4 regions of the Kribbella sp. NPDC020701 genome follow, and region 1 is predicted to be linked to each of the others. Evidence: riboswitches for the same ligand, from Rfam matches in the RefSeq annotation. Region 1 holds a riboswitch; each other region holds the start of a gene.
The links. Region 1 has a riboswitch for cobalamin ahead of ACZ3HV_RS16640 (ribonucleoside-diphosphate reductase subunit alpha). Riboswitches for the same ligand answer to the same signal wherever they lie in the genome.
Positions count from the first base shown of each region.

Region 1 (7,195 bases):
CGCCTGCGCCCGGAACAACGCCTCGAACCCAGACGTGAGCGTGGGCGTTGACCCCGCCGGACGCCCCGGCGTGGGCCCCGCCTCGTCGCCGCTCACCGCGTCTCCCAGGATCAGCCCCATACCTGAATGACGATCCCGGCGACGAAAGGTTGAGTCAATCCGTCCGAACGGCCTTCAGCGCGAAGAGCAAAGGAATGCGGGGCGCCTCGTCCGGCAGCCGCCACCAGCCTTCCGGCGTTTGCTGCATCGAGGGCCACCGCGGCCACGGCAGGACCTCGGACTCACGCAGAGAAGTGAGGCGGAAGCCGGCACCGGCAAGAGTGGTCACGAGCTCGCCGATCCCGTGCCGCCATTCGTAGCTGCGCTGCCGACCGGGAACCTCGTCGCCCGTGTACGTGACGGTGGAATCGTGAGCGATCGCCCCGCGACCTTCGAGGTAGTCGGCGCGGAGGACCAGTTCATCGGTCTCACCCGGCAGCGACACCTCGCGGAGCGCGTTCAGCAGTGGGTGAAACTCGACGACGTACAACGCACCGCCGGGTTTCAGGAGCTCGTGGACGACCTTCGCCCAGTGCTGCAGATCCGGGAGATAGCAGAGCGCACCCTTGCCCGTATAGACGACGTCGAATCGACGACCCTGGACCGCATCGACCGCGTCGTACACATCGGCATGCACGTACTCGACGTCCTGACCGGCGTTGGCAGCGATCCGGCGCGCTTCATCCAGCGACTTCGCCGACAGGTCGAGACCGGTGGTCCGCGCACCGCGCTGGGCGAACGCGATGGTCTCGGTCCCGAGATGGCACTGCAAATGGAGTACGTCGCGCCCGCGCAGTGCACCGAGGTCGTCCCACTCGTAGTCGGCGAACCAGTACTCCGCGGGCTGACTGTAGAACTGGCTGGCCGCATGCAGCGGCGCCCGCGCGTCCCAGTCCGCCTCGTTGGCGGCCACCATCTCCTGAGTCTCCACGTCCAACGTCACCGGCGTCTCCGTCCGTCTCCGTTCGGCCGCCGTCCAGTCTGCCCACAACCGGGTCCACACCTCGCCACTCAAAGTCACCACCATCCACAGGCTGTGGACTCTTGTTCAAGGTTTGTGGATAAGCTTGAATAAGAGGTATGGCACGGGTCGAGTTGCATCGGTGGCCTGGGCACCCGGATGGGTTCACCCGGGCGGAGCGGTTGGGCGGGTCCTACGAGTTGTACTTCCCGGATCCGCTGGTCGGGCGCGAGTTCGACCTGAGCGACGACGTGCTCGCCGTCCTCGAGGACGCCGCCGGAGACCTCGCCAGGCTCGACGCAACGGCCGCCGTGCTCACCAACAGTGAGGCTCTCGCCCGGCTGCTGCTGCGGGCCGAAGCTGTCGGGTCCTCCCAGATCGAAGGACTGGTGGTCGGCGCGCGCCGCCTGCTCAAGGCCGACGTACTCCGTGATCGCGCCGGCAGCGGACCCGGTGACGTCACCGCCGAGGAGGTGCTCGGGGCAGTCGACGCCATGACGTGGGTGACCGAATCCGTCCAGGCCGGCGACAAACTCGAGGTCGACCACCTGCTGGAAGCGCACCGGCGACTGATGGCCCAGTCCCCCACCCCTGACTTCGGCGGGGAGATCCGCTACCTGCAGAACTGGATCGGCGGCCGCTCCCCCGCCGAGGCGTACTACGTCCCGCCGCCGGCACATCTGATCCCTGACCTGCTCGCCGACCTGATGACGTTCGTCCGCGAGTCCCGCCTGCCGGTGCTGGCCAAGACAGCGATCGCCCACGCCCAGTTCGAGACCATCCATCCCTTTGCCGATGGCAACGGCCGGACCGGGCGTGCGTTGATTCACTTGATCCTGCGGGCCGACGGCCTGGTCGCGCGGACCGTGCCACCGGTGTCGTTGTCGCTCGCCACGCACGCGGGCCAGTACATCGAGGCCCTGACCGACTTCCGCTACGTCGGACGGGCGACCACCGCCAAGGCGCGGTCGGCGGCGAACCCATGGCTGCGCATGTTCGCGATGGCGTGCAGTCACGCGACCGCGGAGGCAGCCCGCTTCGAGCAGACCGCCACGGACCTCAAGACCGCGTGGCGCGAGCGGGCGACTCCCGTCCGCGCGGGATCTGCGACCGACCTGTTGATCGAGGCACTGCCGGCGGCCCCGGTCCTCACCCTCGCCGCGGCCGCGCAGCTCATCGATCGGTCTCAGCAGGCCGCCAATCAGGGACTGGCCAAGCTGGTCGAGGCGAAGGTCCTGCGCGAGGTCACCGACGGCCGCCGGAACCGTGTCTACGAAGCCCCGGAACTGATCGACGCCTTCACGTTGCTCGAGCGGCGCTTCGCCAGCCCGGCGGCCGATACCCGGATCGAACCGCCTAGCAGACCCGTTCCGTCGAGGCCAGAACCAACACACCATCCGCATTGACTTTCTCCTCCCCGTCGAGACACAATTCGAACACATGTTCGATCGCGTCTCAAATCGAGGCGCCTGACGGGGAGCGTGAGAACCGTGATGCCGGAGCCGTTCGACTGGGACATCCTGCACCGCCCATCAGCGATGGCGATGGTGCGAGGCCAGCTCGGCTTCAGCTGGATGGTGTTGTCCGGCCGGCTCGCCCAGCTGACCGACGAGCAGTACTTCTGGCGACCGAGCAGCGAGGCCCTGACCGTCGTCCGGCGGCACTACGCCGGCCGGTTCCGATCACTCGGATCCGGGGAGTGGGTGGCGCAGTGGCCGGACGAGCCGGACCATCGCGGCCCGCGCACGATCGCCTGGCTGATCGCCCATCTGACCGAGACCTTCTTCGAGCGTTGGGAGTGGACGTTCGGCGAGAGCCGGCAGGGCCGGGCCGACATCACGCTGCACGGCAACGCGCGGGACGCGGTGGCCTGGCTGACGCATTGGGTGGACGCCTGGCAGGAGTCGATCGCCGCGCTGGACGAGGAGCAGGTGATGACGGTCGGCCTGAGCCAGGCGACCGAGCTGGACGCGGGTGAGCCGTTCGGCCACGTCGTGCTCCGGCTCAACCGCGAGCTCATCCACCACGGCTCGGAGATCATGACGCTCCAGGATCTGTATGCGGTCGCGGCCTGAGAACCACAAGATGTGCGACACGCGGCGTGGCGCTACCACAAGATGTAGATCCGGCCGCCTAGCATCACTACTGCTGGTGGTTCGGAGTGGTCGGCACCACAAGATGTGGGCCATGCCGAGGCAACAGGGGAATCCGGTGCAAGTCCGGAGCTGCCCCGCAACGGTGAGCGGAGACCTTCCGCGAGTCCGGATACCTGCCACCGGCGCGTGCACCGCCGGTGCACGCGGTCCGAGACTTCGCGGGTGGGTCGCAGGGCGTGACGGCAGTGTTCCCGGCCGGTGCGGCCGTGTCGTCGTGCGCCTGCCCGCGCAATGGTCGAGGGCCTCCGATTCTCGCGTGGAGAGAGCATCTGTGACTATCGCTTCCTCATCCCGGACCGCTGATCAGACCGGTCCGGACGGCTCGGCCGATCAGCACCACCAACTCACCGTCGTCCGCCGCGACGGGAGTAGCACCGCCTTCGACCCGAGCAAGATCTCGGTTGCCGTGAGCAAGGCCTTCCTCGCGGTCGAGGGCGCCGAGGCCGGCGCCACCCACCGGGTCCGTGACCTGGTGGCCGACCTGACCGGCCGGGTCGTGCGCGCCCTGACCAGCCGCGGTGACGCCCGGCGCAGCGTCCAGGTCGAAGACATCCAGGACCAGGTCGAGCTGGCGCTGATGCGCGCCGGTGAGCACCAGGTCGCCCGCGCGTACGTCCTCTATCGGGAGGAGCGGACCAAAGCCCGCACGCCCGCGGACCCGGCCGGGGTCACCGAGAAGCCCACGCTGACGGTCCGCGCGGCCGACGGCAGCCGGGCACCGCTCGACACCGACCGGCTGCGGGTGATCGTCGTCGAGGCGGCCGAGGGGCTCGACGCGGTCGACCCCGAGCTGATCCTCGACGAAACCCTCGGCTCCTGCTACGACGGCATCGCGCAGCACGAGGTCGAGCTCGCGCTGGTGATGGCCGCCCGGTCCTACGTCGAGACCGAGCCGCAGTACAGCTTCGCCGCGTCCCGGCTGCTGCTGGACCAGATCCGGCGCGAGGCCCTCGGCCGCGTCCACGGCGAGCCCCGGCAGGCCAGCCAGGCCGACATGACCGAGGCGTACGCGGACTACTTCCCGCGCTACATCCAGGTCGGCATCGAGGCCGGACACCTCGACCCCGCGCTGGCCACCTTCGACCTGGCCCGGCTCGCCGCCGCGATCCGGCCCGAGCGCGATCTGGACTTCACCTTCCTCGGCCTGCAGACGCTCTACGACCGGTATCTGCTGCACATCGACAAGGTCCGCTTCGAGCTGCCGCAGGCGTTCTTCCTCCGGGTTGCGATGGGGATGGCGCTGCGCGAGGACGACCGGGAGGCGCGCGCGATCCAGTTCTACGAGCTGCTCAGCTCGTTCCGGTTCATGTCGTCCACGCCGACCCTGTTCAACTCCGGCACCACCCGGCCGCAGCTGTCGTCGTGCTTCCTGACCACGGTCGACGACGACCTGGCCGGCATCTTCCACGGCATCCGCAACAACGCACTGCTCGCGAAGTACTCCGGCGGTCTCGGCAACGACTGGACCCCGGTTCGCGGCATCGGCGCCAAGATCCGCGGCACCAATGGTGAGTCGCAAGGCGTCGTACCGTTCCTGAAGATCGCCAACGACACCGCCGTCGCGGTGAATCAGTGCTTTGCTCCGGAAACTCTCGTCTACGCCGCAGCCGGGGCAACAGCGATCCGCGACCTCAAGGTGGGCGATCTTGTGCTGGGCGCGAGCGGTCATTACCGCGAGGTCACAAGGACCTTCACCTACGACCAGGACGGTCCGATGGTGGAGGTCGACGTCAAGCATTCGATCGAGCCGCTCACGGTCACCGCCGGTCATCCGCTCTACGCGATTCAAGGCGTACCGATGGAGCAGGGCAACGAGCGCACGCTCGAATGGCTCGCCAAGGAGAAGGTCCAGGCTGCCTGGGTCGAGGCCGGCATGCTCAGCAGAGGTGACTACGTCGGGCAGGTCGTCCCAACGGATGTCATTCCCGTTCGTGGCTTCACCCAGGACGACGCACGCCTGTACGGCATCCTGCTCGGTGATGGCCACCTGTCGAAGAACGGCAACCAATGGGGGGTGTCAGGTAACCCACAGCGCGACACTCACCTGTCGTTCGTACGTGACTATCTCACCGCGCGCGAAATCCACTTCTGGGAGACGGGTCGTGGAGACACCTACGCTCAGGTCCACTGGTCGGCGGGACGCGGTGCCACGAGAGACCCGATCACGGGACGTATCCTCGGTCGCGGCGAGGCAACGCTTCCGTTGACCGGTGAGGACCTCTACGACGAACACCATTCGAAGCACATTGCCCGTCGGCTCACTCATCTACCGCTCGCCCAGGCACGAGCGCTCATCCATGGTCTCCTCGAAACTGACGGCGGCGTATCGCGTGGCAAGGAGATCTACTTCACGACTACTTCGCGAAAACTCGCCTCCGGGTTGCGTTACCAGCTACTCCGGCTCGGGATTCCCACCGCAGGGCAATACCGCGTGCGGGAGGGTCATCATGTGGGCCGACGGTCCGACGGATCCGAGATCACCTTCTCGAAACCGGTGCACGCGTTCGACCTCCGCATCCCCGCCGTAGCGGGAATCGCCGAGCGCGTGGGCGCCAGACCCATCACCAAGTTCAACTGGATCACCCATCAAGGCATGGTTTTCTCTCGCGTGCGCGAGGTCCGCACTACGCCGATGGTTCCGGTCGTGCACGACCTCGAGGTCGAGATCGACGAGTCCTACCTGACCACTGCCGGCCTGGCCCACAACGGTGGCAAACGGAAGGGCGCGGTGTGTGCGTATCTGGAGACGTGGCACATCGATGTCGAGGAGTTCCTCGACCTCCGCAAGAACACCGGCGACGAGCGCCGCCGTACGCACGACATGAACACGGCGAACTGGGTGCCGGACCTGTTCCTGCAGCGCGTCGAGGCGGGCGGCGAGTGGACGCTGTTCTCCCCCAACGAGGTCCCGGATCTGCACGACCTGTACGGCGCCGCGTTCGCCGAGGCCTACGTCGGGTACGAGGAAGCCGCCGACCGTGGTGAGATCCAGGTGTTCAAGCGGGTCAAGGCCATCGACCTGTGGCGCCGGATGCTGACCGTGCTGTTCGAGACCGGTCACCCGTGGATCACGTTCAAGGACGCCTGCAACCTGCGCTCGCCGCAGCAGCATGACGGCGTCGTCCACTCGTCGAACTTGTGCACCGAGATCACGCTCAACACGAGCGTCGAGGAGACCGCGGTCTGCAACCTCGGCTCGGTGAACCTGGTCGCGCACCTGACCGCTGACGGCCTGGACGCCGACCTGCTCCGCGACACCGTGAAGACGGCGGTCCGGATGCTCGACAACGTCATCGACGTGAACTTCTACACCACCCCGGAGTCGGAGCGGGCGAACCAGCGGCACCGTCCGGTCGGTCTCGGCCTGATGGGCTTCGCCGACGCACTGTTCTCGCTGCGGATCCCGTACTCCTCCGAGGCCGCGGTCGCGTTCGCCGACAGCTCGATGGAGCAGATCAGTTATCACGCGATCGAGGCGTCCAGCGATCTGGCCGCCGAGCGTGGCCGCTATTCGACGTACGACGGATCTCTGTGGAGCAAGGGGATCCTGCCGATCGACTCGCTCGAGCTGCTCAAGACCGCTCGTGACGGCGACGTGATCGTTGACGAGAGCAAGCAGTTGGACTGGGACGCGTTGCGCCACAAGGTGCTGCGCTACGGGATGCGCAACTCGAACGTGATGGCGATCGCGCCGACCGCGACGATCTCCAACATCTGTGGTGTGAGCCAGTCGATCGAGCCGGCGTACAGCAACCTGTTCGTGAAGTCGAACATGTCCGGTGAGTTCACCGTCGCGAACCCGTACCTCGTCGCCGACCTGAAGGCACGGGGCCTCTGGGACCAGGTGATGGTGTCGGACCTCAAGTACCACGACGGCATCCTGACCGGGATCGAGCGGATCCCGGCCGACCTGCGCGAGCTGTATGCGACCGCGTTCGAGATCGAGCCGCTGTGGCTGATCAGGGCCGCCTCCCGCCGGCAGAAGTGGATCGACCAGGCACAGTCGCTGAATCTCTACATGGCCGCGCCGTCGGGTCGA
Region 1 is NZ_JBVHFT010000006.1:211,255-218,449, forward strand. Features, by position in the region: gene ACZ3HV_RS16620 (RNA polymerase sigma factor) at 1-120, opposite strand, end outside; gene ACZ3HV_RS16625 (class I SAM-dependent methyltransferase) at 155-982, opposite strand; gene ACZ3HV_RS16630 (Fic family protein) at 1,120-2,406, shown strand; gene ACZ3HV_RS16635 (DinB family protein) at 2,494-3,075, shown strand; cobalamin riboswitch at 3,136-3,291, shown strand; gene ACZ3HV_RS16640 (ribonucleoside-diphosphate reductase subunit alpha) at 3,428-7,195, shown strand, end outside.

Region 2 (7,195 bases), on a different contig from region 1:
CGTAGTGGCGGGCGGGTGCTGGCGCCCGACTCGGACGGCCTCGGTGCCGCGGTGGTCGGGGACTACCTGCGCACTCGCCGGAAACTGTGAGCTGTGGGCACCTTGATAGGTGCCCACAGCAACATCATTCGATCAGGACCTGGCGGCCCGCGCTGCCTCGACCAGGTGCCGCAGGGCGGGGACGACCTCGTCGTACCCGCGCGTCTTCAGGCCACAGTCCGGGTTGATCCACAGTTGCTCGGCGGAGGTGGTAGCGAGGGCGGCCTGGATCAGGGCGGTGAGTTCCTCGGTGCTCGGGACCCGTGGTGAGTGGATGTCGTACACGCCAGGCCCGACCCCGCGCCGGAAGCCGACGGCGGCGAGATCCGCCAACACCTCCATCCGCGAGCGCGCCGCCTCGATCGTGGTGACGTCCGCGTCCAGCCCGTCGATCCCGGCGATCACCGCACCGAACTCCGAATAGCACAGGTGCGTGTGGATCTGGACGCCCGCCGCTGCTCCACCCGTCGCCAGCCGGAACGCACCGACCGCCCAGTCCAGATACGCCTTCTGTTCCGCGGCCCGGAGCGGCAGCAGTTCGCGCAACGCAGGCTCATCGACCTGCACGATCCTGATCCCGGCCGAGACCAGGTCGGCCAGTTCGTCGCGGAGCGCCAACGCGACCTGGTCGGCCGTGGTGGCAAGCGGCTGGTCGTCCCGGACGAACGACCACGCCAGGATCGTCACCGGCCCGGTCAACATCCCCTTCACGGGTCGCTCGGTCAGGGACTGCGCGTACGACGCCCACGGCACGGTCATCGGGGCCGGTCGCGACACCTCGCCGTGCAGGATCGGCGGACGGACGCAGCGGCTGCCGTACGACTGCACCCAGCCGTGTTTGGTGGTCGCGAAGCCGTCCAGTTGCTCAGCGAAGTACTGGACCATGTCGTTGCGCTCGGGCTCACCATGCACAAGTACGTCGAGCCCGAGCTCCTCCTGCAGCCCGATCACCCGTGCGATCTCGGCCCGCATCCGCTCGTCGTACGTCGCTGAGTCGATCCGACCGACCCGCAGATCGGCACGGGTCCGGCGGATGTCCGCGGTCTGCGGGAAGGACCCGATCGTGGTGGTTGCGAGCGCCGGCAGCCCGATCGACTCCTGCGCGGTACGGCGTTCGTCGTACGACGGCCGCTGTCGATCCGCGGGACGAATCGCGGCCGCCCGTTCGCGGACCGCCTGTTCGCGGGCGAGGCCGGACTCCTCGACCGGTCCGCCCGGCGGGTTGCCGAGGTCGACCAGGACCCCTTCGCTGAGGGCTCGGCCGAGTACGACGACCTCGTCGACCTTCTGCCGTACGAAGGCGAGCCGCTCGCGGACGCGCGGATCCAGCTCGTCCTCGGCCTCCACGTCGTACGGGACGTGCAGCAGCGAGCAGGAAGTGGAGACGACCAGCTGCCCGACCGAGTCGAGCAACTTCGCGCAGGTGGAGAGTGCGTCGCCCAACGGCGTGCGCCAGACGTTGCGGCCGTCGACCACTCCGGCGACCACGGTCTTGCGCCGCAGACTCGGCAGTACGGCGAGTTGGTCGACAAGCCCGGGGGCGGACACGAGGTCGACCGCGAGACCGTCGATGGCGGTCGACGTCAGTACTGGCAACGCGGGGCCGGGGTCACCGAAGTACGTCGCGATCAGGAGTCGTGGGCGGTCGGTGAGTGTGGCCAGGCGGTCGTAGGCGCGACGGAGAGCGTCGAGCTCGGCGGGGGTGCGGTCCTGGACCAGGGCCGGCTCGTCCAGCTGCACCCATTCCGCTCCGGCGGATTCGAGTTGGTTGAGCAGGTCGGCGTACGCATCCACTAGGCGGTCGAGCAGGCTGAGCGGTTCGAACCCAGGCGTGACGGACTTCGAGAGCAGCAGGAAGGTCAGTGGTCCGATCAGGACCGGGCGGGTGTCGACGCCGAGCTCGCGTGCGGCCGCCAGGTCCTCGAGCGGCTTGGTCGCGTCGAGCTGGAAGACGGTGTCCTCGGTGAGCTCGGGGACCAGGTAGTGGTAGTTGGTATCGAACCACTTCGTCAGCTCCAGCGGCGCGACCTCGTCCCGGCCGCGGGCCATCGCGAAGTACGTGTCGAGCTTGGAGAGGCCCCGGAAGCGGTCGGGGACGATGCCGAAGAGTTGCACGTGGTCGAGCATCTGGTCGTAGTACGAGAAGGTGTTGCCGGGGAGCACGTCGAGGCCGCGGCCGGCCAGGTCGCGCCAGGTGTCGGCCCGTAGCCGGTGGGCGGCTGCCTCCAGCTCGGCCGCGTTGCTGTCGCCGGACCAGTACTTCTCGACGGCCTTCTTGAGTTCGCGGGCCGGGCCGATCCGTGGGTAGCCCAGCACCGTCTTGATGGTGTTCACGTCTCTCTCCTCGCGAGCGTGCCGATGGTTCGGCGGTTCGCGGAGAGACCGTGCCGGTGGGGTCGGTTGGATGCGGCCGACCGGGCAGGGTCCTCCCACGAGACCGCCGTTCCCGCGCGCACCGGGTTGGTGCGCGCACCGGCGGCAGGTCTTCGGACTCACGGGCGGACCGGTCGCTGACCGGTGGACCTACTGGCCGTCGCTTCCCGGACGCTGGGCGTCCAGTGCATGTGACGGCGGTCGTTCCCGTTCACCGCTGCGGGGCAGTCCCGGATTCCCACCGGGTTCCCTCTTGCCTCGCGCGATCACAACCACATGACCACGCGAACCGTCGGCGTACCCGAGCGTACGCGCGCCGGCCGCGGATCGCCGTACGTCGAGACGAACGCCACTACCGCAGTCGTCGAGCGATCTTCTGATCCGGGGTCTTGTCGTGGAGGAGGGCGGCGAGCAGCTCGATCCCGTCGACGAGCCGGGGACCCGGCCGGGCGAAGTACCCGTTCGCGTCGACCGCCCACACCGGGATGCTCGGTGGGAGGAGATTCAAGAGGTCGGCTGTCAGTCGGGCGGCACCGTCGAGGTCGTACCCACACGGAGCTGAGACGATCACGTCCGGTCGCGCGCCGGCGACCGCCTCCCAGGTGATCGGGGTCGAACGCTGACCCGCGGCGCCCAGGACGTTGGTGCCACCCGCCAGCGCCACCATCTCCGGCAACCAGTGTCCTGGCGCGTACGGCGGATCCGTCCACTCGAGCAACGCCACCCGCGGCCGCGTGCGGTTGGCTCGGACTGCCGCGGCGCGCAGCCGGCGACGGAGGTTGTCCAGGAGCGGGATGGGGTCTCGGTCGATTGCTTTGGCCATGGTTTCGATCGAGGTGAGGACCTCTTCGAGGTTGTGTGGGTCGGTGGTGACCACCTCGGCTTGGCAGCCCAGGTAGCTGAGGGCGTCGGCTACGTCGGTCACGTCGATCGCGCAGACCTTGCACAGGTCCTGGGTGATGACGACATCCGGGTCGAGTTCGCGCAAGGCACCCGCGTCGAGGCGATAGAGATCCTCGCCGGCCGCGACCCGCTGCCGGACCAACGCGTCGATCTCACCCGGCGTCAGCTCGTCGGGCAGCGCGGTCGTCGACACGATCCGCCGAGCCCGCGCCGCCGCCGGATGGTCGCACTCGAACGTCACGCCGACCACATCATCACCGGCACCCAGCGCGAAGCAGATCTCGGTCGCAGACGGCAGCAACGAAACGATCCGCACCTAACGACCTTATCCGCCACCCGGCCCCGCAAGCCCCGCGCCCCGATCCCGCAAGCCCCCTGACCCCACCTCGCAACCCTCACACCCCCGGCCCGCAGGCCACACGACCCCGCCCCGCAGGGCGGGTGAGCCTTGCCGAAAAGTCCTGTTTGGGTTGGCGCGAGGATTCATCGGCGAACGCGACGATTGTCTTGCGTTGTCAATGAGGGAAGGGTTTTCCGGCCTTCGACCTGTGGGCAGGGTCACGTCGGCATCGTGAGACCAGTGTTCAACTGGACTGGTTTTCTGGCTTACCCTGAAAAGACGCCCCCGCCATCGGAGTCGATGGGCCAGCGGACCACACGCCGCGACTCACCAGCACCGCCCGCAACCTTGGGAGTGACAGTGCCGAAACTCGTCTACGACTTCGCCGAAGGCAACAAGGACATGAAGGAGCTGCTCGGCGGCAAGGGGGCGAACCTGGCTGAGATGACCAATCTCGGCCTGCCCGTGCCACCCGGTTTCACCATCACCACCGACGCGTGCCGCGCGTACCTGACGACCGGCTCGGTGCCGCCGGAGCTCGCAGACGAGATCGACCACTACGTCGACGTGCTACAGCAGAAGATGGGCAAGAAGCTCGGCCAGGCCGACGACCCGCTGCTGGTCTCGGTGCGGTCCGGCGCGGCCGCGTCGATGCCCGGGATGATGGAGACTGTCCTCAACGTCGGCCTCAACGACGACTCGGTGAACGGGTTGGCGCACCACTCCGGCAACCCGCGGTTCGCCTGGGACGCGTACCGGCGGCTGATCCAGATGTTCGGCAAGACCGTGCTCGGCATGGAGGGCGAGGTCTTCGAGCAGGCGCTCGACGCGGCCAAGGAGGCCAGGGGTGCCGGCACCGACCTCGACCTGGACGCCGACGACCTGAAGGGCCTGGTCGAGGCGTTCAAGCAGGCCGTGCACGAGCACACCGGCCGCGAGTTCCCGCAGGACCCGCGGACCCAGATGGACCTCGCGATCGAGGCCGTCTTCGGCTCGTGGAACTCCGACCGCGCCATCCTGTACCGCCGCCAGGAGCGGATCGCCACCGACCTCGGAACCGCGGTCAACATCTGCTCGATGGTGTTCGGCAACCTCGGCATGGACTCCGGCACCGGCGTCGCGTTCACCCGCGACCCGTCGAGCGGCCAGCCGGGTGTGTACGGCGACTACCTGCAGAACGCGCAAGGCGAGGACGTGGTGGCCGGCATCCGCAACACGGTCCCGCTGGCGGACCTGGAGCAGATCGACAAGACGTCGTACGACGATCTGATGGCGATCATGGCCAAGCTCGAGGGGCACTACCGTGACCTGTGCGACATCGAGTTCACCGTCGAGCGCGGGAAGCTGTGGATGCTGCAGACCCGGGTCGGCAAGCGGACCGCGGCCGCGGCCTTCCGGATCGCGACCAGCCTGATCGACGAGGGCGTGATCGACACCGACGAGGCGCTGCGCCGGGTCAAGGGCGCGCAGCTCGCGCAGCTGATGTTCCCGCGGTTCGACACGGACGCGGACAAGGACCTGATCACCAAGGCGATCGGCGCGTCGCCGGGTGCGGCCTCGGGCACGGTCGTATTCACCTCCGCGGCCGCGGTCGAGGCGGCGGACAAGGGCGAGAAGGTGATCCTGGTCCGCCGCGAGACGAACCCGGACGACCTGCACGGCATGATCGCGGCGCAGGGCATCCTGACCAGCCGCGGCGGCAAGACCTCGCACGCGGCCGTGGTCGCCCGCGGCATGGGCAAGACCTGTGTCTGCGGCGCCGAGGAACTCGACGTGAATGTTGCCCAGGGCACCATCAAGGTCAACGGCATCGTGATCGGGGCCGGCGAGACGATCTCGATCGACGGCACCACCGGCGAGGTGTTCCGCGGCGAGGTCCCGGTCGTGCCGTCGCCGGTCGTCCAGTACTTCGAGGGCTCGCTGGCCCCGGACGCCGGGGACGAACTGGTGGCCGCCGTACACCGGTTGATGACGCATGCCGACGAGGTACGGCGGCTCGGCGTACGGACCAATGCGGACACCGCGGACGACGCGGCCCGCGCGCGGCGGTTCGGCGCGGAGGGGATCGGGCTGTGCCGGACCGAGCACATGTTCCTGGGGGAGCGGCGCGAGTCGGTCGAGCGGTTGATCCTGGCGGACAACGACGCCGATCTCGCGGCGGCGCTCGCGGAGCTCGAGCCGTTGCAGCGTGGCGACTTCCTCGAGTTGCTGGCCGCGATGGACGGGCAGCCGGTGACGATCCGGCTGATCGACCCGCCTTTGCACGAGTTCCTGCCGTCGATGGAGGAGCTCGCCGTGAAGGTCGCACTGGCGCGCGAACGTGGTGAGGAGCCCGGGCACGACGCCGCGCTGCTGACCGCGGTCGAGCGGCTGCACGAGGAGAACCCGATGCTCGGCCTGCGCGGTGTCCGGCTCGGCCTGGTCGTCCCCGGCCTGTTCGCGATGCAGGTGCGGGCGATCGCGTCGGCGGCGGTGGAACTCCGTGGACAGGGCAACGACCCGCGGCCGGAGATCATGATCCCGCTGGTCGGCGCGGTCCAGGAGCTGCATCTGGTCCGGGACGAGGTGGAGCGGGTGCTCGCCGACGTGGGTGTCGACTGGACCATCCCGATCGGCACGATGATCGAGCTGCCGCGGGCCGCGGTGATCGCGGACCAGATCGCCGAGGCGGCCGACTTCTTCTCGTTCGGGACGAACGACCTGACCCAGACCACCTGGGGCTTCAGCCGCGACGACGTCGAGGGCGCGTTCTTCTCCCGCTACCTCGAGAAGGGCATCTTCGCGGTGTCGCCGTTCGAGTCGATCGACCGCGAGGGGGTCGGCGCGCTGGTCCGCACCGGCGTCGAGCGCGGCCGCGCCACCAAGCCCGACCTCAAACTCGGCATCTGCGGTGAGCACGGCGGTGACCCCGACAGCATCCACTTCTTCCACGAGGTGGGCCTGGACTACGTCTCCTGCTCGCCGTTCCGCATCCCGGTCGCGCGCCTGGAGGCCGGCCGCGCAGCACTCGACTGACCGCCCGGCACCGTTCGAGGGGATATCCGGCGCTCCGATCGGTTCCGTGGGTGTTTCGGCCGGATCGCCAGGCCATCACAACACCGCGAATGCGACGGCTTCCCGCGAGCGGTCGCGGCGTCTCAGTGATTGTGATGGCCCGGAGGTCCGGCCACCCCCTCCCGCCCCGAGGCGGTGCCGGGTATGGCGATGCCGGGCCGCTTGTCCGGGTCTGCACCACTCACCAGCGGCCCGCACCACTCATCAAGCAGCGCGATGCCGGAGCTGCCAGGCTCGGCCGCGAGCAGTCGGTGGCTGGACCGGTTGGTGAGTGCGCCACGTCCGCCCGGGTCGAGCCCCGTGGGCAGGCAGCCCGGGTCAGGCTGGGGAGGATCTGCCTCCCGATCCGGGACGAGATCCTCCCCACCCCGGCGGCAGACGGCAGAACAAGACCAGCTGCCCGGACGCGAAGAAGGCCAACGAACCACCCAAGGATGCGTCACAAGAGCCGGATATCCCCTCAGCTTGTCCCTTCTCCCCCCGTAT
Region 2 is NZ_JBVHFT010000012.1:167,117-174,311, reverse strand. Features, by position in the region: gene ACZ3HV_RS27720 (vWA domain-containing protein) at 1-90, shown strand, start outside; gene metE (5-methyltetrahydropteroyltriglutamate--homocysteine S-methyltransferase) at 133-2,373, opposite strand; cobalamin riboswitch at 2,500-2,721, opposite strand; gene ACZ3HV_RS27710 (ABC transporter substrate-binding protein) at 2,765-3,631, opposite strand; gene ppdK (pyruvate, phosphate dikinase) at 4,016-6,670, shown strand.
Region 2: it holds a riboswitch for cobalamin, as region 1 does, so the genes downstream of both, metE (5-methyltetrahydropteroyltriglutamate--homocysteine S-methyltransferase) here and ACZ3HV_RS16640 (ribonucleoside-diphosphate reductase subunit alpha) in region 1, are expected to answer to the same signal.

Region 3 (7,195 bases), on a different contig from region 1:
AGGCAGGTGGATCAGCGAGCCTTCGTACCGGATGCCACCGGCCACCGGCGCCTCGCGCAGCCACCAGGCCGCATCCAGATCGTTGACCGCGGAGGTCGGGTACGCCGACACCAGTGCGGCCGCCGCACCTACACCGACGTGGCTCTCCATCATCGAGCCGACAATGGTCCGGATTCCGTGCTCCCGGGCCAGTTCCAGGAGTGTCCGGGCCGGTCCGAGTCCACCGCACTTGGCCAGCTTCACGTTGACCATGTCCGCGGCGCCGAGCCGGATCACGTTGACCAGGTCGCGTACGCCGTACACCGATTCGTCGGCGAGGATCGGCGTACTGACCCGATCGGTCACCCACGCCATGCCTTCGAGATCGTCGGCCGCGACCGGCTGCTCGACCAACTCGAGTGCGCAGCCGGCGTCCTCCAGCGCACGGATCGCATTCACCGCGTCGCGCCGGGACCAGCCCTGATTGGCGTCGAGCCGGAGCGTCGGCCCCGGTCCGATCGCCTCGCGCACCCGTCGGACCCGTTCGACGTCGGCAGTCGCGTCGGTGCCGACCTTGACCTTGAGTACGTCGAACCCGTCCGCGACTCGAGCCTGTCCGGCAGCCGCGAGCGCATCCGCGTCACCAACGGACAGCGTCACATCGGTACGCACGGTGTCGACCGTCGAGCCGAGGAATCCGTGCAGGGTTTGACCACGACGCCGCGCGGCCAGATCGTGCAATGCGATGTCGACAGCGGCCTTGGCGCCGAAGTTGCCGGCAGCAGCGTTCTGCACGCGGCGCAGCGCTTCGGTGAGATCGTCCGGCCCGAGACCGTCCAGCGCGGTGGTGATCGGACCTTCGACGCAGGCCTGCGCACCGGCGAGCGACTCGCCCGTGACCTTCCAAACCTGCGGAGCCTCGCCCCAGCCGCTCAGTTCGTCGTCGCTGATCTCGACCAGCAGCGAGTCCGCGTGGGTCGCCGTACGCAAGGCCGTCACGAACGGCGTGTGCAGCGGCGCCGAGACCAACTGCGTGCTGACCTTCATCGCACCCCTCCGAGGTCGTGCCGGTGGTTCCAGGCTTCGAGGGCGATCGCGGCGATCAGCTTCTGGGCTTCCGCGTCGGGCAGGTCGGACGTCGTACACACGACCAGCACGAAGGGCTCCGCGTCGGCCGGCCGAACGATGCCGCCGTCGTGGCGGATCCGGGTGTCCCAGCCGTTCTTGTGCTCGACCCGGGTGCCGTCGGGCAGCAACGCCGGGATCTCGCCGTTCCACTGATTGGCCGCCAGCAGATCCCGCAGGTAGTCGCCCTTCTCATTGCCCACAGCAACCAGGACGCCGGCCAGCCCGGCCGGGCTCATCAGGTTGCTGATACCTGCCCGCTGCGCGGCCGCGTCGTCGATCCCGCGGCGGATCGCGCTGTCGCCGGCGCCGTACTCCGCGAGGACGGCCTGCGCGGCGGGGACGCCGACCTGCTCGAGGACGAGATCGGTCGCGAGGTTGCTGGAGCGGGTGATCATCTCGGTCGCCAGCCACCCGAGCGGCGCCGTCGTACCGAGCTTGGTCCAGGTCGCCGGTGCTTCGTCCTCGTCCGGGTTCACACCGAACCGCCCGCCGGCTGCGGACGCGAAGTCGTTGTGCACGGTCACCGGCTGGTCCAGCGCCAGCTCACCGGCCTCGACCTTGCGCATCATCGCCATCGCCACCGGCAGCTTCATCGTGCTCGCGGCGTAGTGCGTCCGCTCCGCCGCGTGCTCGAACACCGGTACGCCGTCCAGCCGGCCGAGCCAGACCCCGAACTCCCCGCTCCCGTCGACCGCTCGGAGCAGCTCCGCGATTCCCATGCCGGTCACCCAATCACAGACTCACCTGGCAGACTGCCGAGGGTGTCCCGGGCTCTCGGCATCCTCCTCGGCTTCGCCGCCGATCGTGCCTTCGGCGATCCGCGCCGCTTCCACCCCGTCGCCGGTTTCGGCCAGGCGGCCGCCCGGCTGGAGTCCCGCTGGTACGACGACTCCCGCGCGGCAGGTACGGCGTACGCCACCGTCCTCGTCGGCACGGCGACCGCCGCCGGAGTCCTCGTCGAGCGGCTGACCAAGAACCGCCCGATCGCGCACACGCTCGTCACCGCGGCCGCGACCTGGACCGTGCTCGGCGCGCGCAGCCTGGAGCGGGAGGCCTCGGTGATGGCCGGGCTGCTGGAGGACAAGGACATCCCGGCCGCGCGAGACCGACTCAGCCATCTGTGTGCGCGGGACGCGACCGACCTGGAGGCCGACGAGCTCGCCCGGGCGACTGTCGAGTCGATCGCCGAGAACACGTCGGACGCGTGTGTGGCGCCGCTGCTGTGGGGCGGAGCACTCGGCGTACCGGGGCTGCTTGGCTACCGGGCGGCCAACACGCTGGACGCGATGGTGGGCTACAAGTCGGCGAAGTACCTGAACTTCGGATGGGCGTCGGCGCGGCTGGACGACGTACTCAACCTCCTGCCCGCTCGCGCCTGTGCGGTGCTCACCGGACTCGCGGCCGGGCGGCCCAGGGAGGTTGTGGCGGTGTGGAGGCGGGACGCGCCGAAGCATCCGAGTCCGAACGCCGGGCCGGTGGAGGCGGCGTTCGCCGGGGCACTCGACCTGACCCTCGGCGGGACCAACAGCTACGGGTCGTATCAGGAGGACCGTGGCACGCTGGGGGACGGGCCCACGCCGGCCGTCGCGGATGTACGCCGTACCGCCGCGCTGGCTCGACGCGTCGGGATCGCAGCTGCCGGGGTCGCGGCGATCGTGGCCCTCGGGTGGAAAGGGAAGCGATGGGGCTGAGCCGACGGCCGATGCGGATCGCGCTGATCCGGCACGGCGAGTCCGAGGCGAACCTGGACAAGACGATCTTCGAGCGCGTCCCCGACCACGCGATCCCGCTGACCGCGCACGGCCACGAGCAGTCGGCCAAGGCGGGCACGTACCTGCGGGAGCTGTTCGAGAACGAGCCGGTCGGGGTGTACGTCTCGCCGTACCTGCGTGCCCGGCAGACGCTGGACTCGCTCGGGCTCGACGATCTGATCGGCATCGCCAGGGAGGAGCCGAGGCTGCGGGAGCAGGACTGGGCGAACTACCAGGACACCGCGGACATCGAGCAGCAGGAGAAGCTGCGGGACCGGTACGGGCACTTCTTCTACCGGTTCACGCACGGTGAGTCGGGGTCGGACGTGTACGACCGGGTGTCGACGTTCCTGGAGACGATGCACCGCGACTTCGAGAGCGCGGACGCGCCACGCAACGTGCTGCTGGTCTCACACGGGCTGACGATGCGGTTGTTCTGCATGCGCTGGTTCCACTGGTCGGTGCGGTTCTTCGAGACGTTGCGGAACCCGGAGAACGCCGAAACACGCGTCCTGCTGCGCCAGCCGGATTTCCGGTACAAGCTGGACCGGCCGTTCGAACAGTGGACACACTACGAACCGACGGAACGGGAGCGATCGGCATGGTTGTAGAACAGACCCGGGAAGCGGTGCTCGAGCTGCTGGCGAGCCTCTCGCCCGACCAGCTCGACAAGATCAAGGCACCCTTCGACACGCCTGATCACCAGCAGTGGACGTATCTGCCCGGTCCGGTGCCCGGCCTTGCGCTGACCGAGCTGACGCCGGCGCAGCAGCGGCTGGTCGAGCGCCTGGTGGCGATCGGGTGCAGCGAGCGGGGTGCGGCCGATGCGTGGGCGGTGTGGGACGCCGAGGTCATCGTCCGTGGCATTCCCGCGCTGCCGCCGTCGGGGGAGTGGGAGGGGTCGGTCGTGGGCGACCGGTACTTCCTCCGGGTGCTGGGCGATCCGGAGGGGACGGAGCCGTGGGCCTGGCGGCTGAACGGTCACCACCTCGCGCTGCACGTCACGCTCGTCGACGGCGCCATCTCGTTCACCCCACAGTTCTTCGGGTCGAACCCGGCGGAGGTCCGCACCGGCCCGTCGGCCGGACGACGCTTCCTGGCCGCCGAGCAGGACCTCGGCTTCCAGCTGCTGCACGCGCTCGAGCCCGGCCAGCTCTCCGTCGCACTGGTCTCCGACGCGGCACCGGACGACATCCTGACCCGCCACGACCCGATCGCCGACGCGTCGCTGCTCCACCGCGGTCTGGCGTACGGCGACATGACCGCGGACCAGCGTCAGCTCTTCAGCCTCCTCATCGGTCAGTACGTCGGCCGCGCCGCCGGACCGATCGGGTTGCAGACCTGGCAGGACATCACCGACCAGGGCATCGAGCGCCTGACCTTCGCCTGGGCCGGCGAGACCGAACCCGGCGTCGGCCACCGCCACTACTACTCGATCGCCGGCCCGACGTTCCTCGCCGAGTACGACAACACCCAAGACGACGCCAACCACATCCATTCAGTCTGGCGTGACGTTCGCAACGACTGGGGAATCGACCTCCTCGCCGCCCACTACGCCGCGCACCGCTGACGCGGCGCACGGCGCTTCGGCTGCTCAGCTGTGGAGCGGCCGGAACTCGTGGGTGATCGTCCACGTGGCGGTGCGGTGACCGAGGCGGCTGGCGTCGGTCATGGCCTTCCGGAAGTGGAAGCCGAGCCAGATCCTGGCATTCATGGTCTCGGCATCGAGGGCCGCGGCGCCTCCTTCAGGTGAAGCCGGACTGATGGCTTGCGCTGAAGAAGACGCTGCCGTGCGACGCCGAGAGGGCGTTCACAGTACAAACCCTTAGCATTCCGGCCTACACCTGATGCCGTGTCGGGTCAACGGCGAGGCCTGTGCCCAGTGGGCCGGAACGTCGGTCGGCTAGAGTCGGCTCGTCATCGACGGCATCAGCAGGAACCCGGTGTGAGTCCGGGACGGTCCCGCCACTGTGAACCCTCATGGGGAAGTCAGGAACTGCCGCCGTCGTACCTCCGTCCGGGGCGTGGACACCCCGAGGAAGGACTGGCGTGCCTGCCAACCTGCTGCTGCTCTCGACCGCCGATACCGACCTGCTTGCCGCTGCCGAGGCGGGTGCGGGCTGGGCGGTCGCCAACCCAGCCCGGCTGGAGCTCGACGGCCTGGCTCCTCTGCTCGACGCCGCCGAGGTTGTCGTGGTTCGCTTGCTCGGCGGGCGGCGCGCCTGGGAAGAAGGGCTCGACGCGGTCGTCGCGTCCGGCAAGCCGGCCGTGGTGGTCAGCGGCGAGGCCGCGCCCGACGCCGAGCTGATGTCGCTGTCGACCGTGCCCGCGGGGGCGGTGACCGAGGCGCTGGCGTACCTCCGCGAAGGCGGTTCCGAGAACCTGCGTAACCTGGCCGGCTTCCTCCGCGACACGCTGCTCCTGACCGGTGACGAGTTCGAGCCGCCTCGCGCACTTCCGGCGTACGGCGTGCGTGGGACGTACGTCGAGGACGACCGGCCGGTGGTCGGGATCGTGTACTACCGCGCGCACGAGATCTCCGGGAACACCGCCTTCGTCGACACCCTCGCCACCGCCGTCGCGGAGGCGGGCGCGCAGCCGCTACCGGTGTACTGCGGCACCCTGCGCGGACTCGATCCGACGTCATCCGAGAACGCCGAGCTGTTCGAGCTCCTGCGCAGGTGCGATGTCCTGGTCACGACGCTGCTCGCCGCCGGTGGATCCGTCGCGGCCAACGCGAGTGCCGGCGGTTCGGACGACGCCTGGGACGCCGGCGCGCTCGCGTCCCTCGACATCCCACTGATCCAGGGCCTCGCGCTGACGTCGCCCCGCGAGCAGTGGCTGGCCAGTGACGCCGCGATCAGCCCGCTGGACGCGGCGACCCAGGTCGCGATCCCGGAGTTCGACGGGCGCCTGATCACGATCCCGTTCTCGTTCAAGTCGTACGACGCCGACGGGCTGGCCCGGTACGCGCCGGACCCGGAGCGGTGTGCCCGGCTGGCCGGGATCGCAGTCGCGCACGCTCGCCTCCGCCACGTGCCGGCTGCGGACAAGCGGCTCGCTCTGGTGTTGTCGTCGTACCCGACCAAGCACGCGCGGATCGGAAACGCGGTCGGGCTGGACACGCCGGCCTCGGCGGTCGTCCTGCTCGGGCAGCTGGAGCAGGCCGGGTACGACCTCGGCGGGCTCGACCTCAGCGAGCTGCAAGGGGCGGACGGTGCCGACGGGTTGATCCATCGGCTGATCGCGGCCGGTGGTCACGACGTCGACTGGCTGACCGACGAGCAACTGGAGTCGGCGGTCGCCAAGATCCCGCTGCCGGTCTACGCGCAGTGGTTCGGGCGGGCGCCGGAATCGTTGCGCGAGGCAATGACCGAGGCCTGGGGCGCGGCGCCCGGTTCGCTGTACGTCGACACATCCGGTGACGAACCCGCGATCGCGCTGGCGGCGCTGCGGTTCGGGAACGTCGTGCTGATGATCCAGCCGCCGCGTGGCTTCGGCGAGAACCCGGTGGCGATCTACCACGACCCGGACATGGCGCCGTCGCACCACTACCTGGCGGCGTACCGCTGGCTCGAGGCTCCGGCGGAGGAGGGTGGCTTCGGCGCGCACGCCGTCGTACATCTGGGTAAGCACGGGACGCTCGAATGGCTGCCGGGCAAGGGCATCGGGATGGCGGCCGACTGCGCGCCGGACGCCGTCCTCGGGAATCTGCCGATGGTCTATCCGTTCATCGTCAACGACCCTGGCGAGGGGACGCAGGCCAAACGGCGCGCGCACGCGACCGTCGTCGACCACCTGGTGCCGCCGATGGCGCGCGCGGAGACGTACGGCGATATGGCCAAGCTGGAGTACCTGCTCGACGAGTATGCGACCGTGTCGGCGCTGGATCCGGAGAAGGTGCCGACGCTGCGGGCGCAGATCTGGACGCTGATCCAGGCGGCGCAGTTGCATCACGACCTGCACACCTCCGAGCGGCCGGAGGACGACGACTTCGACGAGTTCGTCCTGCATCTCGACGGGTATCTGTGCGAGATCAAGGACGTGCAGATCCGTGACGGGCTGCACATCCTCGGTGGTGCGCCGGACGGCGAAGCGCGAGTCAACCTGGTGCTCGCCGTCCTGCGGGCCCGCCAGCTGTGGGGTGGTTCGTACTCGATCCCCGGGCTGCGGACCGCGCTGGGGGAGACCTTCGGGGTGGATGAAGCAGAGTTGCTTGCGAACCCTGGACAGGCCGCCGAGCTCGCAGACCTGGCGACGCTCGCGGATCTGCCTGCCGTGAGCGGCGCCGATGGTGTGGACTTGCTGGAGGCGGTCGCGCGGAAGCTCGTCGTCGG
Region 3 is NZ_JBVHFT010000001.1:458,121-465,315, forward strand. Features, by position in the region: gene ACZ3HV_RS02080 (mandelate racemase/muconate lactonizing enzyme family protein) at 1-1,026, opposite strand, end outside; gene ACZ3HV_RS02085 (serine hydrolase) at 1,023-1,826, opposite strand; gene ACZ3HV_RS02090 (cobalamin biosynthesis protein) at 1,869-2,798, shown strand; gene ACZ3HV_RS02095 (phosphoglycerate mutase family protein) at 2,789-3,469, shown strand; gene ACZ3HV_RS02100 (DUF3500 domain-containing protein) at 3,460-4,428, shown strand; cobalamin riboswitch at 4,738-4,879, shown strand; gene cobN (cobaltochelatase subunit CobN) at 4,908-7,195, shown strand, end outside.
Region 3: it holds a riboswitch for cobalamin, as region 1 does, so the genes downstream of both, cobN (cobaltochelatase subunit CobN) here and ACZ3HV_RS16640 (ribonucleoside-diphosphate reductase subunit alpha) in region 1, are expected to answer to the same signal.

Region 4 (7,195 bases), on a different contig from region 1:
GAAGCGCCAGAGGGCAGCGTCGCCCGCAACGTCGATATCCCCGCAGGATGTCGCCAGCTCCGTCGACAACTCCGCGTCGGCCAGTGAGGTCAGGGGCGACTTGACGTCCCCGACGGCCGCGCGGGCGCAGAGTGCTTTTCCGAGCGCTCGCGTCGAGCCTGACCTCTGGGCGACTCGGAACGCCTCGGCTGCATGCGCGGCATCGTCCGGCATGCCGTACATGGTCTCGGTCTCGGCCAGCTCGGCGAAGGCGGCCGCGCGCTCCGCACTGTCCGGAAAGTCCTCGGTCAACGCGATCGCCGCCCGTAACTCCTCCAGATCTGCCAGTGCGGGCGTTGTCGTCTGCCAGTCCGCGTCCGCCCGGGCGACGAGCAGATCGCAAGCCAGCAGCGGTTCCTGCTCGTTGTCCACCAGGCTGAGGGCCTCGGTGAGCAGCGTCACCTGGACTTCCGGCCACCCGGCTCGATCGCACGCGGTGCCCGCCCGACGGAGAAGTCCGATCCGGTCGTCTCGCGTTCCCCGAATCGCCGGTGACGCTGCCTCCCAGAGCGCGCACGCCCGGCGAAGCTGTATCGCCTCCTCGGTCGGCGCTCGCAACTGTGCCGCTTGATCGGCGGCGGCGATCGACCATCGGTAGGTCTCGTCAACGTGGCCGGCCTTCTCGTGATGGACGGCCAAGTCCGGCGCGAGACCCTCCGTCTCGTTGGCAGGCAGCGATTCGAGCACGTGGATGTAGTCGGCATGGAGCTCGATCGCTTGACTGGCAGGCAGACCGTCGTACAGGACCTCAGCCAGCAGCGGGTGCCGGAACCACCAGGTCTCGCCCGCGGCAGTCACCACGCCTCGGTCTTGCGCCTCCGACAGGCATGGAGGGATCACGGTGGAGTCCAGGCCGTTGATGGATGCGACCTCGGCTAGTACGGCGGATGAGGTTGGGCGGCCGCCTACGGCGAGGATTCTGGTGATCAGGCGGGACTGCTCGGGGAGGCTGTGCCAGGTGGCAAGGAGGGCCTCGCGGAGGGCGGTCGGGACGGTCGTGGGGAGGGCGTGTTCGCGGCCGGTCAGACCGCGGACCATCAGTTCGATGAGGTACGGGTTGCCGTCTGATCTGGTCAGGACCTCGCTGGCGAGTTCGATGTCGGGTGCTTGGCCGAGGAGGCCTTCGATCTGGGCGGTGGCGGCGTCCAGGTCCAGCGACTCCAACCGGATCTCGCTGAAGAGGGGCATTCGTCGCATGTCTGCCAGCCAGCCGTGCAGTGGATGGCCCTCCGGGCGTTCCTCGGTGCGGCAGGTGGCGAGCAGGATCAGGCGCTGGTCGCGGAAGCCGGCGATCAGGTACGACAGCACATCGAGTGAGGCGACGTCGGCCCACTGAAGGTCGTCGACCACCACCACAGTCGGCCGTCGGGCCGCGATCCGGTTCAGGACGAGGTCGACGAGCACCGGCAGCCTCGTCGTGTCGGCGGTGGTGCTTCCGAGGGTGGGCAGTAGGGCAGCGAGCCCGTCGATCCCGTCGAGCACCTCGGCCCGCTCATCGGAACTCGCCCAGGTCAGCCAGTCCTGCAACACCCCGGTGATCGGTGCGAATGGGACCGACGAGCTGCCGAAATGCACACACGATCCCCAGAGCACATTCAGCTCCGGATCTGAACAGATCTCGCGGGTCAGGCGGGTCTTGCCGATGCCGGCTTCGCCGTGGATGACGATTGCTTGGGGGACGCCGGTGACGGCGTGCCGTAGTGCGTCGCCGAGGAACTGTTGTTCGGCAGCGCGTCCGGCGAAGCGATGATCGGGCTGCGGACCCCCCATGTGTACTCAGTGAACACCCTGCGTCGCCTTACCGGGAGGCCTTGTTCAACTGGCCATTGATCAAGCGTTCGAGCCTTGGTGATCAGGTGCGGAGGCCTGCGATGAGGAGGGTGACCATGCGGCGGGCGTCGTACCCGGTGTTGTTGCCGGCGCCGATGCAGAGGTTGCCGACGCCGCGCATCAGTTCGTAGGCGTCCACATCCGAGCGGACCTCGCCGGCCGTGGCGGCCGCCTTGAGCAGTTGGGCGCACACGGGAACCAGGCGGTCGAGGAAGTAGGCGTGCAGATTCTGGAAGGCGGCATCGTCGGACTGCAGAGCCTCGGCAAGACCGTGCTTGGTGGCCAGGAAGTCGACGAACAGGTCGATCCAGCCGGCCAACGCCGCGTGCGGTGAGGTGCTGTCCGCCAGCAGCCGCGGACCCGCCTCGGCGCAGGCCTCGACCTGGTGCCGGTAGACGGCGACGATGAGGTCGGCTCGCGTCGGGAAGTGGCGGTAGATCGTGGCCACTCCGACGCGGGCCCGGCCGGCGATGTCACGGACGGGGGCGTCGACGCCAGAGTCGACGAAGGCCGCTGCGGCGGCATCCAGCAGCGTCTTCTCGTTCCGCCGGGCGTCGGCCCGCTTCCGCTGCGCCGGCGGCTCCGATCCGCCGTCGGCCTGCTTCCGCGGGGCAGGCTGGTCTGATCCGCTGCCGGGCATGGTCCTCCTTGCTAAACGGAACAGCGTTCCGTATGTTGGGTAACGGAACATCGTTCCGCATACCCATCATGCCAGGAGGAGCACCGCTATGCAGTACCGCACCTTGGGTCGCACCGGCGTCCAGGTCAGCACCCTCGCGCTCGGCGCGATGAACTTCGGCGCGATCGGCCGGACCGGCCAGGACGAGGCGACCGCGATCGTCGACGCCGCCCTCGAGGCCGGGATCAACCTGATCGACACCGCCGACATGTACGGCCAGGGCGAGTCCGAGGAGATCGTCGGCAAGGCCATCGCCGGCCGCCGCGACGACCTTGTGCTGGCCACGAAGGCGACCATGCCGATGGGGGACGAGCGCAACCATCAGGGCAGCTCGCGCCGCTGGCTGGTCACCGAGTTGGACAACAGCCTGCGCCGTCTCGGCGTCGATCACGTCGACCTCTACCAGATCCATCGCTGGGACCCGACCACCAGTGACGAGGAGACGCTGTCGGCGCTGACCGACCTGCAGCGCGCCGGGAAGATCCGCTACTTCGGTTCCTCGACGTTCCCGGCGTACCGCATCGTGCAGGCCCAGTGGGCTGCTCGCGAGCACCACCTCGGCCGCTACGTCACCGAACAGCCCAGCTACTCGATCCTGCAGCGCGGGATCGAGGCCCACGTCTTGCCCGTGATCGAGGAGTACGGACTCGACGCGCTGGCGTGGAGCCCGTTGGCGTCGGGCTGGCTGTCGGGTGCTGTCCGCGCCGGCCAGGAGATCAGCACCAACCGCTCGGTGGTGGCGCCTGAGCGCTTCGACACCACCCTTCCGTACAACCAGGCCAGGCTCGAGGCCGTCGAGCAGCTGGCCAAGGTGGCCGACGAGGCCGGCCTCACGCTGATCCAGCTTGCCCTCGGTTTCGTCACCGCCCACCCGGCCGTCACCAGCGCCCTCATCGGACCGCGAACCCTGGATCACCTGCACTCGCAGCTCGCGGCGGCCGACACCGTGCTGTCCGCCGACGTGCTCGACGCCATCGACACGATCGTTGCCCCCGGCACCGACCTCGCTCCGCACGAGAAGTTCGACACGCCACCCGCGCTGCTCGAGCCGTCGCTGCGGCGTCGCTGAAGGAGGACTTATGCCCAGTTTCGGGATCATGACCGCGCCGATGCAGGTCGACTACCAGGACGTACTGCGGGTGTGGCGCGAGGCGGACGCCATCCCGGAGATCGAGCACGCATGGTTGTTCGATCACCTGATGCCGATCGGCGGTGATCCGGGCGGACCGACATACGAAGGCTGGACGTTGCTCTCGGCGCTGGCCGCGCAGACCGAACGACTGCGCCTCGGCCTGCTTGTGACCAGCAATCGGTTCCGTCCGCCGGCGATGCTGGCCAAGATCGCCACGACCGTCGACATCGTCTCCGGCGGACGGCTCGACTTCGGTATCGGCGCGGGCTCACGACCGAGCCACCCACTGGCCCGGCGCGAGTACGACGCCCACGGCCTGCCGTACGACGACTTCGCGCACTCCGTCGGGAGCCTCGCCGAAGCCTGCACGGTGATCCGGCGGCTGTGGACCGAGGCCGAACCGTTCGACTTCGAGGGCGAGTACCACCGCCTCACCGGAGCGTTCGGCAACCCCAAACCGGTCCAGCGCCCGCACCCGCCGATCCTGATCGGCGGACGTTCGTCCGGCACGCTCCGGGTGGTCGCCGAGCACGCCGACCTGTGGAACATCCCAGGCGGCGACATCGACGACGTCGTACGCCGCAGTGCACTGCTGGACCGCTACTGCGCCGAGATCGGCCGCGACTCCGCGTCGATCACCCGCTCGATCCACCTGCCCGTCTCGTACACCCAACCGGGTGCCACCAAGGACGCGATCGCCGAGGCCGTCGACGCCGGCTTCGGGCACATCGTGCTCGGACTGCCGGACCCCTACCCGGCCCACGTCGCGCGGTGGGTTGCCGACGAGCTCATCGGCACCTCTTCCGTACCGAACAACGGGTAGTGGTCAGCCTCAGCCTCGGCGCCCCCGCGTGAAGAGCGGCCGCCGATCGACGTCGGAGGGGACCACTACCCGTTCTTCGGTACGCGTCGGTGTGAACCTCGTCGCTGAGCGCCGGGGTGGCGTGTGCCATGATCGGGCCGACGGTTGTGGAGGAACACCGGTGACCGGCTGCGGCCGGGATTCCGGGGCGGTCCCGCCACTGTGACCGGGTCGGTTCAGTCGCCGCCCGGGAGCCAGGACATCCGCGTCCGTCCGTCGGGCCGCGGTCTCCGCGGTACGGCGTACCAGCTGCCGTAGCGGGCGTGGATACCCGCTCGACGAAGGGACCCACCGCGATGCGGCCTGCCTCACCGTCCACCGGATTCCCGTTCACCGCGGTGGTCGGGATGGACGATCTCCAGCTCGCGCTGATCCTGGCCGCGATCTCCCCGGCGATCGGCGGTGTGCTGATCCGGGGTGAGAAGGGTACGGCGAAGTCGACCGCGGTCCGCGCCTTGACCGAGATCCTCCCGCCGGTGGACGTCGTCCCCGGCTGCCGGTTCTCCTGCGACCCTGAGCACCCGTCCGCCGACTGCCCTGACGGTCCGCACCCCGAGCCCGTCGGCGTCTTTTCTCGGGCGGCGCGGTTGGTGGAGTTGCCGGTGGGTGCCACCGAGGACCGGGTGCTCGGGTCGTTGCATCTCGAGAAGGCGCTGGCCGAGGGCATCACGGCGTACGAACCCGGGTTGCTCGCCGCCGCGCACCGCGGGCTGCTGTACGTCGACGAGGTCAATCTCCTGCACGACCACCTGGTCGACGTCCTGCTCGACGCCGCCGCGATGGGTGGCGCGACGGTCGAACGCGACGGGGTGTCGGTGACGCATCCGGCACGCTTCGTCCTGGTCGGCACGATGAACCCGGAGGAGGGGGAGCTCCGCCCGCAGTTGCTGGACCGGTTCGGCTTGACCGTCGACGTCGTCGCCAGCCGCGACCCCGCCGTTCGGGTCGAGGTCATGCGCGCACGACTCGGGTACGAGGCTGATCCGGATGCTTTCATCGCCCGGTACGACGGAACGCAGCGCGAACTCGCCGAGCGCATCGTCAAGGCCCGCGACCTGCTCGCCGAGGTGATCCTGACCGACGCCGCGCTCCGCCAGATCGCCGAGATCTGCGCGTCCTTCGACGTCGACGGGATGCGTGCCGACCTGGTCACCGCGCGTACGGCGGTCGCCCACGCAGCCTGGTCCGGCCGCACGGTCGTCGAGGTGGAGGACGTCCGCGCCGCCGCCAAACTGGCCCTCCCGCACCGCCGCCGGCGAAACCCCTTCGACGCCCCGGGCCTCGACGAGGAGCAGTTGGAGCAAGCGATCCAGGACAGCACGCCCCCGCAGGACCCGGACGACGACCCGGACGGCCCGGGAGGGGGAGCGGACCCCACGGATGCCGACGGCAGTCCAGCCGACACCGACCCGGCTGCCCACGACCGTGCCGAGGCGGAGCCCGGGACAGGCCCGGACGAGCGGCCCGGCCCGACGCCGGCGGGTCAGGTGGTTGGGAGTTCGGAGCCTTTCAAGGCTCGGTTGTTGAGTGTGCAGGCTGCTGGCGCGGGGGTTGCGGGACGGCGTTCCCGGGCGATCACCGAGGCCGGTCGCGTGGTGGGTGATCGGCAGCGCGTCGGGCGGGAGTCCGGGCGGCCGCATCTGCTGGCGACGATCCGGTCCGCCGCTCCGCACCAGTACGCGCGGGGGCGCACCGGCGCCGGCCTCGCCGTACGGGCGTCTGACGTGCGGTTCGCCGTCCGCGAGGGGCGTGAGGGCAACCTCGTCCTGTTCTGTGTCGACGCCTCTGGCTCGATGGGTACGAAGAAGCGGATGGGCGAGGTGAAGACGGCGATCGTCTCGCTGCTCCTCGACGCCTACCAGCGCCGCGACACCGTCGGCCTCGTCACCTTCGCGGGCGCCGACGCCACGGTCGCCCTGCCGCCCACCGGCAGTGTCGAGACCGCCGTACGACGGCTCGAGTCGCTGCCGACCGGTGGACGCACACCGCTCGCCGAAGGTCTGCTCCAGGCGGCCGAAGTACTCCGGATCGCCGCGATCCGCGACCCACGCCGCCGCCCCTTGCTGGTGCTCGTCACCGACGGCCGCGCGACCCACGGTGACAAGGCGTTCGCCAAGGCGAAGCAAGCGGCCGGATGGCTTGCCCAGCAAGGCATCTCCGCCGTCGTGGTGGACTGTGAACCGCGCCGCGGCGTCCGGCTCGGCCTGGCCGCGGAGCTCGCCGCCGATCTGGGCGCCGAGTACCTCGACCTCGGGGAAGTTGCCGCAGGCAGCCTCATTCGCACCGTCACCGAACGGAAGGCGGCCTGAGATGCCGAAGGGACAACCGGCCGTGGTGCCGGAGGACGGCCTGACCACCCGGCAACGCCGGAACCGCCCGCTGCTGATGGTGCACACCGGCGAGATGAAGGGGAAGTCGACGGCCGCCTTCGGGATGGCGTTGCGCGGCTGGAACCAGGGCTGGAACATCGGCGTGTTCCAGTTCGTCAAGAGCGCGAAGTGGAAGGTCGGCGAGGAGGGTGCGTTCAAGGCCCTCGGTCAGTTGCATGAGGCAACCGGTCAGGGCGGGCCGGTCGAGTGGCACAAGATGGGTGAGGGCTGGAGCTGGTCGCGCAAGGCCGGCACCGAGGAGGACCACGCCGCCGACGCGCTCG
Region 4 is NZ_JBVHFT010000001.1:469,248-476,442, forward strand. Features, by position in the region: gene ACZ3HV_RS02125 (helix-turn-helix transcriptional regulator) at 1-1,809, opposite strand, end outside; gene ACZ3HV_RS02130 (TetR/AcrR family transcriptional regulator) at 1,892-2,509, opposite strand; gene ACZ3HV_RS02135 (aldo/keto reductase) at 2,598-3,617, shown strand; gene ACZ3HV_RS02140 (LLM class flavin-dependent oxidoreductase) at 3,628-4,503, shown strand; cobalamin riboswitch at 4,631-4,767, shown strand; gene ACZ3HV_RS02145 (putative cobaltochelatase) at 4,839-6,851, shown strand; gene cobO (cob(I)yrinic acid a,c-diamide adenosyltransferase) at 6,853-7,195, shown strand, end outside.
Region 4: it holds a riboswitch for cobalamin, as region 1 does, so the genes downstream of both, ACZ3HV_RS02145 (putative cobaltochelatase) here and ACZ3HV_RS16640 (ribonucleoside-diphosphate reductase subunit alpha) in region 1, are expected to answer to the same signal.